Oharaeibacter diazotrophicus: one gene and its partner. The protein of the gene in region 1 interacts with the protein of each later gene in a pairwise test. Links are inferred from orthologs where the notes say so. Each region holds a gene or a part of one and is shown in the gene's direction. Other genes may lie near its edges.

Region 1 (6,075 bases):
CCGGCTTGACGGCCGGGCGGGTGCGGTGCGAGGGTCCGCCGCGCCGGACGCGACGTCCGGACACGGCCGGCCCTCCGGACCCGCCGTCCCCGCCGCAGTCGCATCGGATCCATGCCGGGCTCGTCCTTCCTCGTCCACGACCTCGCCCTCGCCGACGGCGCCGCGGGTCTGCCGTCCGTCCTTTCCGGTGCGGTCGTCGCGATCGGCAACTTCGACGGCGTGCACCGCGGCCATCAGGCGGTGCTGGAGGCGGCGCGCGCCGAGGCCGACCGCCGCGGCGCGCCCGCCGTGGTGCTCACCTTCGAGCCGCACCCGCGCGACGTCTTCAAGCCCGACGAGAAGGTGTTCCGGCTGACCCCGCCGCACGTCAAGGCGCGGATCGCCGAGGCGCTCGGCTTCGACGGCCTCGTCACCCTCGGTTTCGACCGCGCCCTCGCCGCCGTGCCGGCCGAGGACTTCGTCGCCGACGTGCTGGTGCGCCGGCTCGCCATCGTCGGCGTCGCGGTCGGCTGGAACTTCCACTTCGGCGCCCGCCGCGGCGGCACGCCGGACCGGCTCGCCGAACTCGGCGCGCTGGAGGGCTTCGCGGTCGAGATCGTGCAGCCCTTCGCCGACGAGGGCGGCACGGCGGTGTCGTCGAGCCGGATCCGCGGCCTGATCGCGGACGGGGCGGTCGGCGAGGCCGCCGGCTTGCTCGGCTACCGCTGGTTCTTCGAGGGCACCGTGGTCGACGGCGACAAGCGCGGCCGCACCATCGGCTATCCCACGGCCAACGTCCGCCTACCCGCCGAGACCCGGCTCGCCCACGGCATCTACGCCGTGCTGATCGAGATCGACGGCGAGACCCGCCACGGCGTCGCCAGCTTCGGCCGCCGGCCGACCTTCGACAACGGCGCACCGGTGTTCGAGACCTACGTGTTCGACTTCGCCGGCGACCTTTACGGCCGCACCGTCGCGGTCACGCCGGTGTCGTACCTCCGCCCGGAGATGCGCTTCGACGGCGTCGCCGCCCTGGTCGCGCAGATGGACCTCGACGCCGCCGAGGCCCGCACCCTGCTCGCCGCGCTCACGCCGCTCACCCCGCTCGACCGCGCCCTCCACTTCGCCTGAGGGCGGGGGCGGCGAGGCCGCGCGGTTTCCCCCTTCAATTCCCCGGCGGATCCCGCTAGAACCTCGCGCCATGTCGACTTCTCCGGTCGCCGCCCCGCGGCGTGTCCCGATCGCCCGAATTACCGGCCCGGCCCTCGCCGTCCGCGCCTGACCACGGGCGCGCGCCGAGGGTCCGGGATGCCGAACCCGTGCCGGCGACGCGACATCCGCCGGCTCCACGACCGCCCTTCCGCCGGACGAGACCTTCCGATGACCGACCGCCAGCCCGAGACGGCCCGCGACTATTCCGAGACGCTGAACCTGCCCGTGACCGAGTTCCCGATGCGCGCCGGCCTGCCGCAGAAGGAGCCGGCGCTGATCGCGCGCTGGGACGGCATGAACCTCTACGCCCGCCTCCGCGAGAGCGCCGCAGGCCGTCCGAAGTTCGTGCTGCACGACGGCCCGCCCTACGCCAACGGCAACCTGCACATCGGCCACGCGCTCAACAAGACGCTGAAGGACATCGTCACCCGGTCGCACCAGATGCTGGGTTACGACAGCAACTACGTGCCCGGCTGGGACTGCCACGGCCTGCCGATCGAGTGGAAGGTCGAGGAGCGCTACCGCGCCGACGGCAAGAACAAGGACGAGGTGCCGATCAACGACTTCCGCGCCGAGTGCCGCGCCTATGCCGAGCACTGGGTCGGGGTGCAGGCGGCGGAGTTCCGCCGCCTCGGCGTCGAGGGCGATTTCGCGCGCCCCTACACCACCATGGCCTTCTCCGCCGAGGCGATCATCGCCAGGGAACTGCTGAAGTTCGCCGTGAGCGGCCAGCTCTACCGCGGCTCCAAGCCGGTGATGTGGTCGGTGGTCGAGAAGACCGCGCTCGCCGAAGCCGAGATCGAGTACGAGGAGTACCAGAGCGACACGATCTTCGTGAAGTTCCCGGTCACCACGGGTGACGGGGCGCTCGCCGGTGCGGCCGTGGTGATCTGGACGACCACCCCCTGGACCATGCCGGGCAACCGCGCGATCAGCTACTCGAACAAGATCGGCTACGGTCTCTACGAGGTCACCGACGCGCCCGAGAACAACTGGGCGAAGATCGGCGAGCGCTACGTGCTGGCCGACGCGCTCGCCGAGGGCGTGTTCAAGGCGGCCAAGGTCGGCGCCTTCGCGCGCCTTGCCGACGTCTCGCCGGATCTCCTGGCCGGGCTCGTCTGCGCCCATCCGCTGAAGGGCCTCGGCGGCGGCTACGGGTTCGCCGTCCCCCTCCTCGACGGCGACCACGTCACCGACGAGACCGGCACGGGCTTCGTGCACACCGCGCCCGGCCACGGCACCGACGACTTCGAGATCTGGACCGCGAACGCGCGCGCGCTCGCCGAGCGCGGCATCGACACCGCGATCCCGTTCACCGTCGACGACGACGGCTTCCTGACCCGCGAGGCGCCCGGCTTCGAGGGCCGGCGCGTCATCACCGACAAGGGCGACAAGGGCGACGCCAACCAGGCGGTGATCGAGGCGCTGGCCGCCGCCGGCGCCATGGTCGCGCGCGGGCGGCTGAAGCACCAGTATCCGCATTCCTGGCGCTCCAAGAAGCCGGTGATCTTCCGCAACACGCCGCAGTGGTTCATCCACATGGACCGCGCCATCGACCGCCCGGGCGACACCCTGCGCACCCGCGCCCTCGCGGCGATCGAGGCGACGGAGTTCTACCCGCCGACCGGCCGCAACCGGCTCACCGGCATGATCGCGAACCGGCCGGACTGGGTGGTGTCGCGTCAGCGCGCCTGGGGCGTGCCGATCGCGGTGTTCCGCCACAAGGACACCGGCGCGCTGATCCCCGGCGCGGACTTCGCCCGCAACGACGACTACGTCGCCCGCGTCGACGCGGCCTTCCGCGCCGAGGGCGCCGACGCGTGGTTCGCCGACGGCGCGGCCGAGCGCTTCCTCGGCGGCCTCGTCGACGACGTCGGGTCCTACGAGCAGGTCCGGGACATCCTCGACGTCTGGTTCGATTCCGGCTCGACCCAGGCCTTCGTGCTGGAGCAGCGGCCCGACCTGAAGTGGCCGGCCGACGTCTATCTCGAGGGCTCGGACCAGCACCGCGGCTGGTTCCACTCCTCGCTGCTCGAGAGCTGCGGCACCCGCGGCCGGGCGCCCTACGACGTCCTCGTCACCCACGGCTTCACCATGGCCGAGGACGGGCGGAAGATGTCGAAGTCGCTCGGCAATCAGGTGTTCCCGCAGGACGTGATCGCCCAGTCGGGCGCCGACATCCTCCGGCTCTGGGTCGCCTCGACCGACTATGCCGAGGACCAGCGCATCGGCAAGGAGATCCTGAAGACCGTCACCGACACCTACCGCAAGATCCGCAACACCCTGCGCTGGATGCTCGGCACGCTCGCCCACGACGACGGCTCGTCGATGCCGGTCGCCGAGATGCCCGAGCTCGAGCGGCTGATGCTGCACCGGCTCGCCGAACTCGACGAGGTCGTGCGCGCCGGCTACCGCGGCTTCGACTACAAGCGCATCCACGCCCAGCTGTCGCAGTTCATGACGGTGGAGCTGTCGGCCTTCTACTTCGACGTCCGCAAGGACGCGCTCTACTGCGACCCCGCCGGCTCGGTGCGCCGGCGCGCCGCGCTCGAGGTGGTGCGCCACCTCTATCGCTGCCTCGTCACCTGGATGGCGCCGCTGATGCCGTTCACCATGGAGGAGGCCTGGCTCGACCGGCATCCGGGCGAGACCTCGTCGGTGCACCTGCAGCTGTTCCCGGACATCCCGGCCGGCTGGCGCGACGACGAGCTCGCGGAGAAGTGGACGAAGATCCGCCGCGTGCGCCGGGTGGTCACCGGCGCGCTCGAGGTCGAGCGCGCGGCCAAGCGGATCGGCTCGTCGCTGGAGGCGGCGCCGGTCGTCCACGTCGCCGACCCCGAGCTGCGCGCCGCGCTCGACGGCGTCGACCTCGCGGAGATCGCGATCACCTCGCAGATCATGGTGTCCGACGCGCCGGCGCCGCCCGGGGCCTTCCGCCTCGACGACGTCGCCGACGTCGCCGTGGTCCCGGCGCTCGCCGAGGGTCGCAAGTGCGCGCGGTCGTGGAAGATCCTGCCCGAGGTCGGCACCGATCCGGACTATCCGGACCTGACGCTGCGCGACGCCGAGGCCGTGCGCGCCTTCGACGCCGCCCGGTCGGCCGCATGAGCGGGGCGGAGGCGCCGCGCGCGCCGATCGCCCTGGCGCTCGCCGTGACGGTGGCGGCACTCGTCGTCGATCAGGCGAGCAAGCTCTGGATCCTGAAGGGCACCGATCTCGCCGACGGCGGCGCGATCGGGCTCCTGCCGGTGCTCGACCTCGTGCTGGTGTGGAACCGCGGCATCTCCTACGGGCTGTTCCAGCAGGACGATCCGGTCGGGCGCTGGGGGTTGGTCGGCTTCACGGTGCTGGCCGCCGTGGTGCTGTCGGTGTGGATGCTCAGGACGAATCGCCGCCTCGTCGCCGCCAGTCTGGCGCTGATCGTCGGCGGGGCGATCGGCAACCTGATCGACCGCGTCGCCTACGGCGCCGTGGTCGATTTCGTCTATTTCCACGTCGGGAGCTTCTCCTGGTACGTGTTCAATCTCGCCGACGTGTGGATCGTTGCGGGGGTGGCGGGGCTCCTGTATGACTCCTTCCGCCCCGGCCACACCGACGCCTCAAAGGTGAATTAGCGGTCGTTCCGAGGGTTCGGCGGATCGGCGCCGGCGGAGACGGCGCCGGTGCGGCGACTCCGGCAAGGCGACTGGGGCTAGACGGGATCGATGATGACCTCCACTTCTCTGAAGCGTCTGGCCGCGCTCGCCGCCGTCGGCGTCTCGCTCTCGGCCTGTGCCGGTCTCGGCACCTCCGTCGCCGAGGACGATCCGGAGACCGAAGTCCCCAACGTCTCGCTCGGCCGGACCGTGATGGAGAGCCTCGGCGCCGTGCCGTCGCGCCAGCTGCCGATCAACTACACCCCGCGTGCGCCGCTCGTGGTTCCGCCGAACACCCAGGCCCTGGTGGCGCCCGAGGCGGCGAACCAGATCGCCGCCAACGATCCCAACTGGCCCGTCGACCCCGACGTCGTGACCCGGCAGCGCCTACGCGAGGCCGCCGCCCGCGAGGCCGGCCGCGACTCCGGCGACCCGCTGCCGAGCGGCGAGCTGCTCGCCGAGCGCATTCCGACGCAGGGGCTGCGCCGCACCGACCCGAACGACGATCCCGGCCGCGTGATGCGGCAGAGCGAGTTCGACCGCGGCTGGAAGTCCAAGGGCATCGACGGCACCGGCGTCTACAACATCGACGGCACGCCGCGCCGCCGCGCCCTGGTCGAGCCGCCGGTCGCCTATCTGCAGCCGGCGCCGGGGGCGCCGGTAGCGATCCCCGACGAGACCGATCCGAAGACCAAGGGCGGCATCCTGCAGCGCTTGAAGTTCTGGTGAGCGCGGCGGTCGACGACCGTCGCGACGTGTTCCGAGGGCCGCCCCCGCGCGGCCCTCTTCGATTCCGGGCCGCCGCGACCTAGGGTCGCGTCGCCCCGATCGCGGGTGTCGCCGGCGCGCCGCGCCCCATATCCGTTGTCCGGACATTCCAGGGAGGGGCGCGATGACGCCGAGGACGAGCGACGTGATGCGGGCGGGCGCGGTCGTCGCGCTGCTGGCGATCTCGGCCGGGACGGCCGCCGCCGCCGAGCCGGCGCCGCCGGTGATCGGGGCGGACGTATCGTCCTTCACGCTCGACAACGGCCTCGAGGTGGTGGTGATCCCCGACCACCGCGCCCCAGTCGTCACCCACATGGTCTGGTACAAGGTCGGCAGCGCCGACGAGCCCGAGGGCAAGTCGGGCATCGCCCACTTCCTCGAGCACCTGATGTTCAAGGGCACGAAGACCCATCCGGAGGGCGAGTTCTCCCGAGTGGTCGCCGAGATCGGCGGCGACGAGAACGCCTTCACCACCACCGAC
Region 2 (3,989 bases), on another replicon or contig:
ACATCGGCGCCTTCGAGGCGGCGCTGATGGACACGCCGATGGCCGATCCGACCCAGCCGCTCGAGATCCTGCGCACGCTGCACTCGTTCGACCCGTGCCTCGCCTGCTCGACCCACGTCATGTCGCCCGACGGGCAGGACATGGCCACCGTCACCGTGCGCTGAGGAGGCGGTCATGACGGACGTCCCGGGATCGGGCAAGCACAACCACTTCACCGGCGTCGTCGACTTCGCCGACGAGAAGGTGATCGGCCGGCCGACCATCTACGTCTACGAGGCGCCGGTCCGGCTCTGGCACTGGGTCAACGCGCTCTCCATCGTGGTGCTCGCGGTGACCGGCTACTTCATCGGCTCGCCGCCGCCCGCGGTCGGCGGCGAGGCCTACGACACCTTCTACTTCGGCTACATCCGCTTCGCCCACTTCGCCGCCGGCTACGTGCTGGCGGTGGGCTTCCTGATGCGGATCTACTGGGGCTTCGTCGGCAATTCCCACGCCCGCCAGATCTTCTACGTGCCGTTCTGGAACCGGACGTGGCGCGCCGGCGTGCTGCAGGAGCTGCGCTGGTACATGTTCCTGGCCAAGGAGCCGAAGAAGTACGTCGGCCACAATCCGCTGGCCCAGATCGCGATGTTCGTGATGTTCACGCTGTTCACCATCGGCATGATCGTCACCGGCTTCGCGCTCTATTCGGAGGGCGCGGGGCGCGACAGCTGGCAATACGCGCTGTTCGGCTGGGTGTTCACGCTGTTCCCCAACAGCCAGGACGTCCACACCCTGCACCACCTCGGCATGTGGGTGATCGTGACCTTCGTGATCGTCCACGTCTACGCGGCGATCCGGGAGGACATCATGAGCCGGCAGACCATGATCTCGACCATGATCTCCGGCGAGCGCCAGTTCCGCGACGAGCGGGAGGACTGAGCGCCATGGCCGCCCCCCGCACGCTGGTGCTCGGCATCGGCAACATCCTGTGGGCGGACGAGGGCTTCGGCGTGCGCGCCGTCGAGGCCTTCCACCGCCGCTACGAACTGCCCGAGGGGGTGACGCTGCTCGACGGCGGCACCCAGGGCCTCTACCTCGTCAACTTCGTCCAGGAGGCCGACCGCCTGCTGGTGTTCGACGCGATCGACTACGGCCTCGTGCCGGGCACGCTGAAGATCGTCGAGGACGACGAGGTGCCGAAGTTCACCGGCGCCAAGAAGATGAGCCTGCACCAGACCGGCTTCCAGGAGGTGCTCTCGGCCGCGGACCTGCTCGGCGACTATCCCGAGCGGCTCGTCCTGATCGGCTGCCAACCGCTCGACCTCGAGGACTGGGGCGGTCCGCTGACCGCGCCGGTCGCCGCGGTGATCGGCCCGGCGATCGAGGCGGCCGCCGCGGTCCTGCGTGGCTGGGGCCTCGACGTCCGCGAACGGCCGGTACCGCTCGCCGAGGCCGACGGCCTGCTCCTCAACGACATCGGCCACGCCGCCTACGAGCGGCGCGGCGAGGACGTGGCGGCCTAGCCCGTCCGAACCCGAGAACACGACCCGCGGCCGCCCGGGGAAGGGCGGGCCGCTCCGGTCCTCCAGGAGGAACAACGAGGATGCGCTTCGCCTTCCGCCGCACCGCGCTCGCCGCCGGGCTCGCCCTGGCCCCGACCGCCGCCCTCGCCCACGTCGGCGTCGGCGCCCACGACCATGCCGGCCTCGCCGCCGGCTTCCTGCACCCGGTATCGGGCCTCGACCACGTTGCCGCCATGGTCGCCGTCGGCCTGTGGGCCGCGACGCTCGGCGGCCGGGCGATGCTGGCCGTGCCCGCCGCCTTCGTCGGCGTGCTCTCGCTCGGTGCCGTCCTCGGCGTCGCCGGCGTGGCGCTGCCCGCGGTCGAGCCGATGATCGCCGCCTCCGTGGTGGTGCTGGGGCTCCTCACCGCCTTCGCGGTGCGCGTGCCCGCCGCGGCCGCCGCCGCGCTGGTCGGCTTCCTCGGCCTGTTCCACGGCTACGCCCACGGTGCCGAAATGCCCGAGATGGCCTCGCCGGCGCTCTACGGCCTCGGCTTCGTGACCGCCACCGTGCTGCTGCACGCCGCCGGCCTCGGCCTCGGCCTGGTGCTGCCGCGGCTGTCGCTGGTCGCCGCGCGCGGCCTCGGCGCCGTGGTGGCGGCGATCGGCGTCATGCTCGTCGCCGGCTGAGCGGAGGAAGCGCCATGTGCCTCGGCGTGCCGATGACCGTGCTCGACGACGGCCCCTTCACCGCCCTGTGCGGGCGGGGGGGCGAGCGCCGGGCGGTGTCGATGCTGCTCGTCGGGGCGCAGGCGCCCGGCACGCGGGTGCTCGTTCACGTCGACACCGCTGTGCGCGTGCTCGACGCCGAGGAGGCGGACGCGATCGAACGGGCCCTCGAGGGCCTCGCGGCGGCGATGGACGGCGCCGCCTTCGATCACCTGTTCGCCGATCTGGTCGGGCGCGAGCCGCAGTTGCCGGAACACCTGAGGAAGCCGTCGTAACCGACGATTACAATTGATATTTCACCCGACGAAACGGGGAGGGAGACATGTCGGCCCTGATCGAGGCGCTGGTGACGCGCCACAACCTGCCGGTCGTCGACGCCGCCAGCGTCGACGCCTTCCTCGCCCCGGCCGCGGGCGAGGCGGAGCACGCCCTGCTGTTCTTCACCGGCGATCCCGAGACGCGCGGCGACAGCGTCGACGTCGCGGTCGTGCTGCCGGAGATCCTGGCGGCCTTCAAGGGCCGGCTGCGCGCCGCCCTGGTCGACCGCGCCGCCGAGCCGGCGCTGAAGCCGCGCTTCCACGTCGAGGTGCTGCCGTCGCTGGTGATGACCCGCGGGCTGGCCCCAGTCGGCGTGATGCCGCGCATCCGCGACTGGTCCGACTATCTCGACAGCATCGCCCGCCTGCTCGACCCGGCCGCGCCGGTTCTCGAGGGCCCTGCGCGGCCGCGCGTCGCCGTCACCACCTCGGGCCGGAGGGCCGACGCATGAAGGCCGGATTCTGGGTCGCCCCGGAGGGCGCCGACACTCCCATCGCCATGGTCCCGATCGGCGGGCCCGATCTCTCCGGCCGCAAGGCGAGCGTGACCGGCACCGGTGCGCTGTCCTTCCTGGCGACGTCTTCGGCCGAGGCGATGATCGCGCGCTGTCCGGCGGTGGCCGCCCTGCTGCCGCAGATCGCCGACGCGCTCGACCGCCAGACCGCCGAGGCCCGCGGCATCCTGTTCGATCTCTCCGGCCTCGGCCCGGAGGAGATCCACCTGATGGGCGAGATGCTCGGCGAGGGCGAGGTCGCCGCCACCGTGGCGCTGCCGGACGGCGTGATCGCGCAGGTGCAGGAGAGCGTGTTCGCCGGTCTGTGGCGGGTGCGTTTCACCGACGCCTCGGGCCTGCTGGTCGCCGACTACGTCGAGGTCGCCGCCGTGCCGGAGGCCGTGCGCCGCGCCGCCGCGATGATGCCGGCCGGCTTCGACATCGCCGCCGCGCCCGAGGGGGCGATGAACGTGCTGCCGGTGCTCGCCGAGATCCGTGACCGGGTCGCGACGCGCGCGCCGAACGATCCCTCGCACGTCATCTCGCTGTCGCTGCTGCCGATGACGCCGGAGGACCTCGGCTTCCTCGAGGTGGCGCTCGGCAACGGCCCGGTCAGGATCGTGTCGCGCGGGTACGGCACCTGCCGCATCCACGCGACCGCGGTGCGCGACGTCTGGGCGGTGCAATTCTACAACGCCATGGACACGATCCTGCTCGACACGGTCGAAGTCGGCGGCGTGCCCGTCGTCGCCTGCGCCGCCGACGAGGACTTCCGCGACAGCGCCGAGCGCCTGCGCGAGATCGAGGACGCCTACTTCAAATGACCGCGGACGCGACGAGCCTCGACCGCTTCGAATGCGGCATCTGTTGGCAGGTCTACGACCCCGCCGAGGGCGATCCCGTCTGGCAGATCCCGCCGGGCGTCGCCTTCGAGGACCTGCCCGAGGAATGGTGCTGCCCGAACTG

Evidence for each region. Proteins that work in one complex are often made in the same cells at the same time.
Region 2: the proteins of ileS (region 1) and EDD54_RS04320 interact in binary tests that used the Escherichia coli proteins (3 or more experiments, as listed by UniProt). The link is inferred for Oharaeibacter diazotrophicus from one-to-one orthologs.

Annotation. Positions count from the first base shown.
Region 1 is NZ_SNXY01000009.1:417,988-424,062, forward strand. What follows is about bases 973-4,499. They hold ileS (isoleucine--tRNA ligase), read left to right. Parts: upstream 973-1,359; coding sequence 1,360-4,299; downstream 4,300-4,499. Other genes in these bases: EDD54_RS16995 (bifunctional riboflavin kinase/FAD synthetase), read left to right, coding at 973-1,110; lspA (signal peptidase II), read left to right, coding at 4,296-4,499. In the rest of the region: more of EDD54_RS16995, read left to right, coding at 112-972; more of lspA, read left to right, coding at 4,500-4,805; EDD54_RS17010 (hypothetical protein), read left to right, coding at 4,899-5,555; EDD54_RS17015 (M16 family metallopeptidase), read left to right, coding at 5,719-6,075. UniProt on the Escherichia coli protein: Catalyzes the attachment of isoleucine to tRNA(Ile). As IleRS can inadvertently accommodate and process structurally similar amino acids such as valine, to avoid such errors it has two additional distinct tRNA(Ile)-dependent editing activities.
Region 2 is NZ_SNXY01000006.1:902,457-906,445, reverse strand. Bases 1-2,715 are described here. They hold EDD54_RS04320 (HyaD/HybD family hydrogenase maturation endopeptidase), read left to right. Parts: upstream 1-926; coding sequence 927-1,505; downstream 1,506-2,715. Other genes in these bases: EDD54_RS04305 (thioredoxin domain-containing protein), read left to right, coding at 2,535-2,715; EDD54_RS04310 (HypC/HybG/HupF family hydrogenase formation chaperone), read left to right, coding at 2,188-2,487; EDD54_RS04315 (HupE/UreJ family protein), read left to right, coding at 1,586-2,173; cybH (Ni/Fe-hydrogenase, b-type cytochrome subunit), read left to right, coding at 175-921; EDD54_RS04330 (nickel-dependent hydrogenase large subunit), read left to right, coding at 1-164. In the rest of the region: more of EDD54_RS04305, read left to right, coding at 2,716-2,981; EDD54_RS04300 (hydrogenase expression/formation protein), read left to right, coding at 2,978-3,847; EDD54_RS04295 (rubredoxin), read left to right, coding at 3,844-3,989.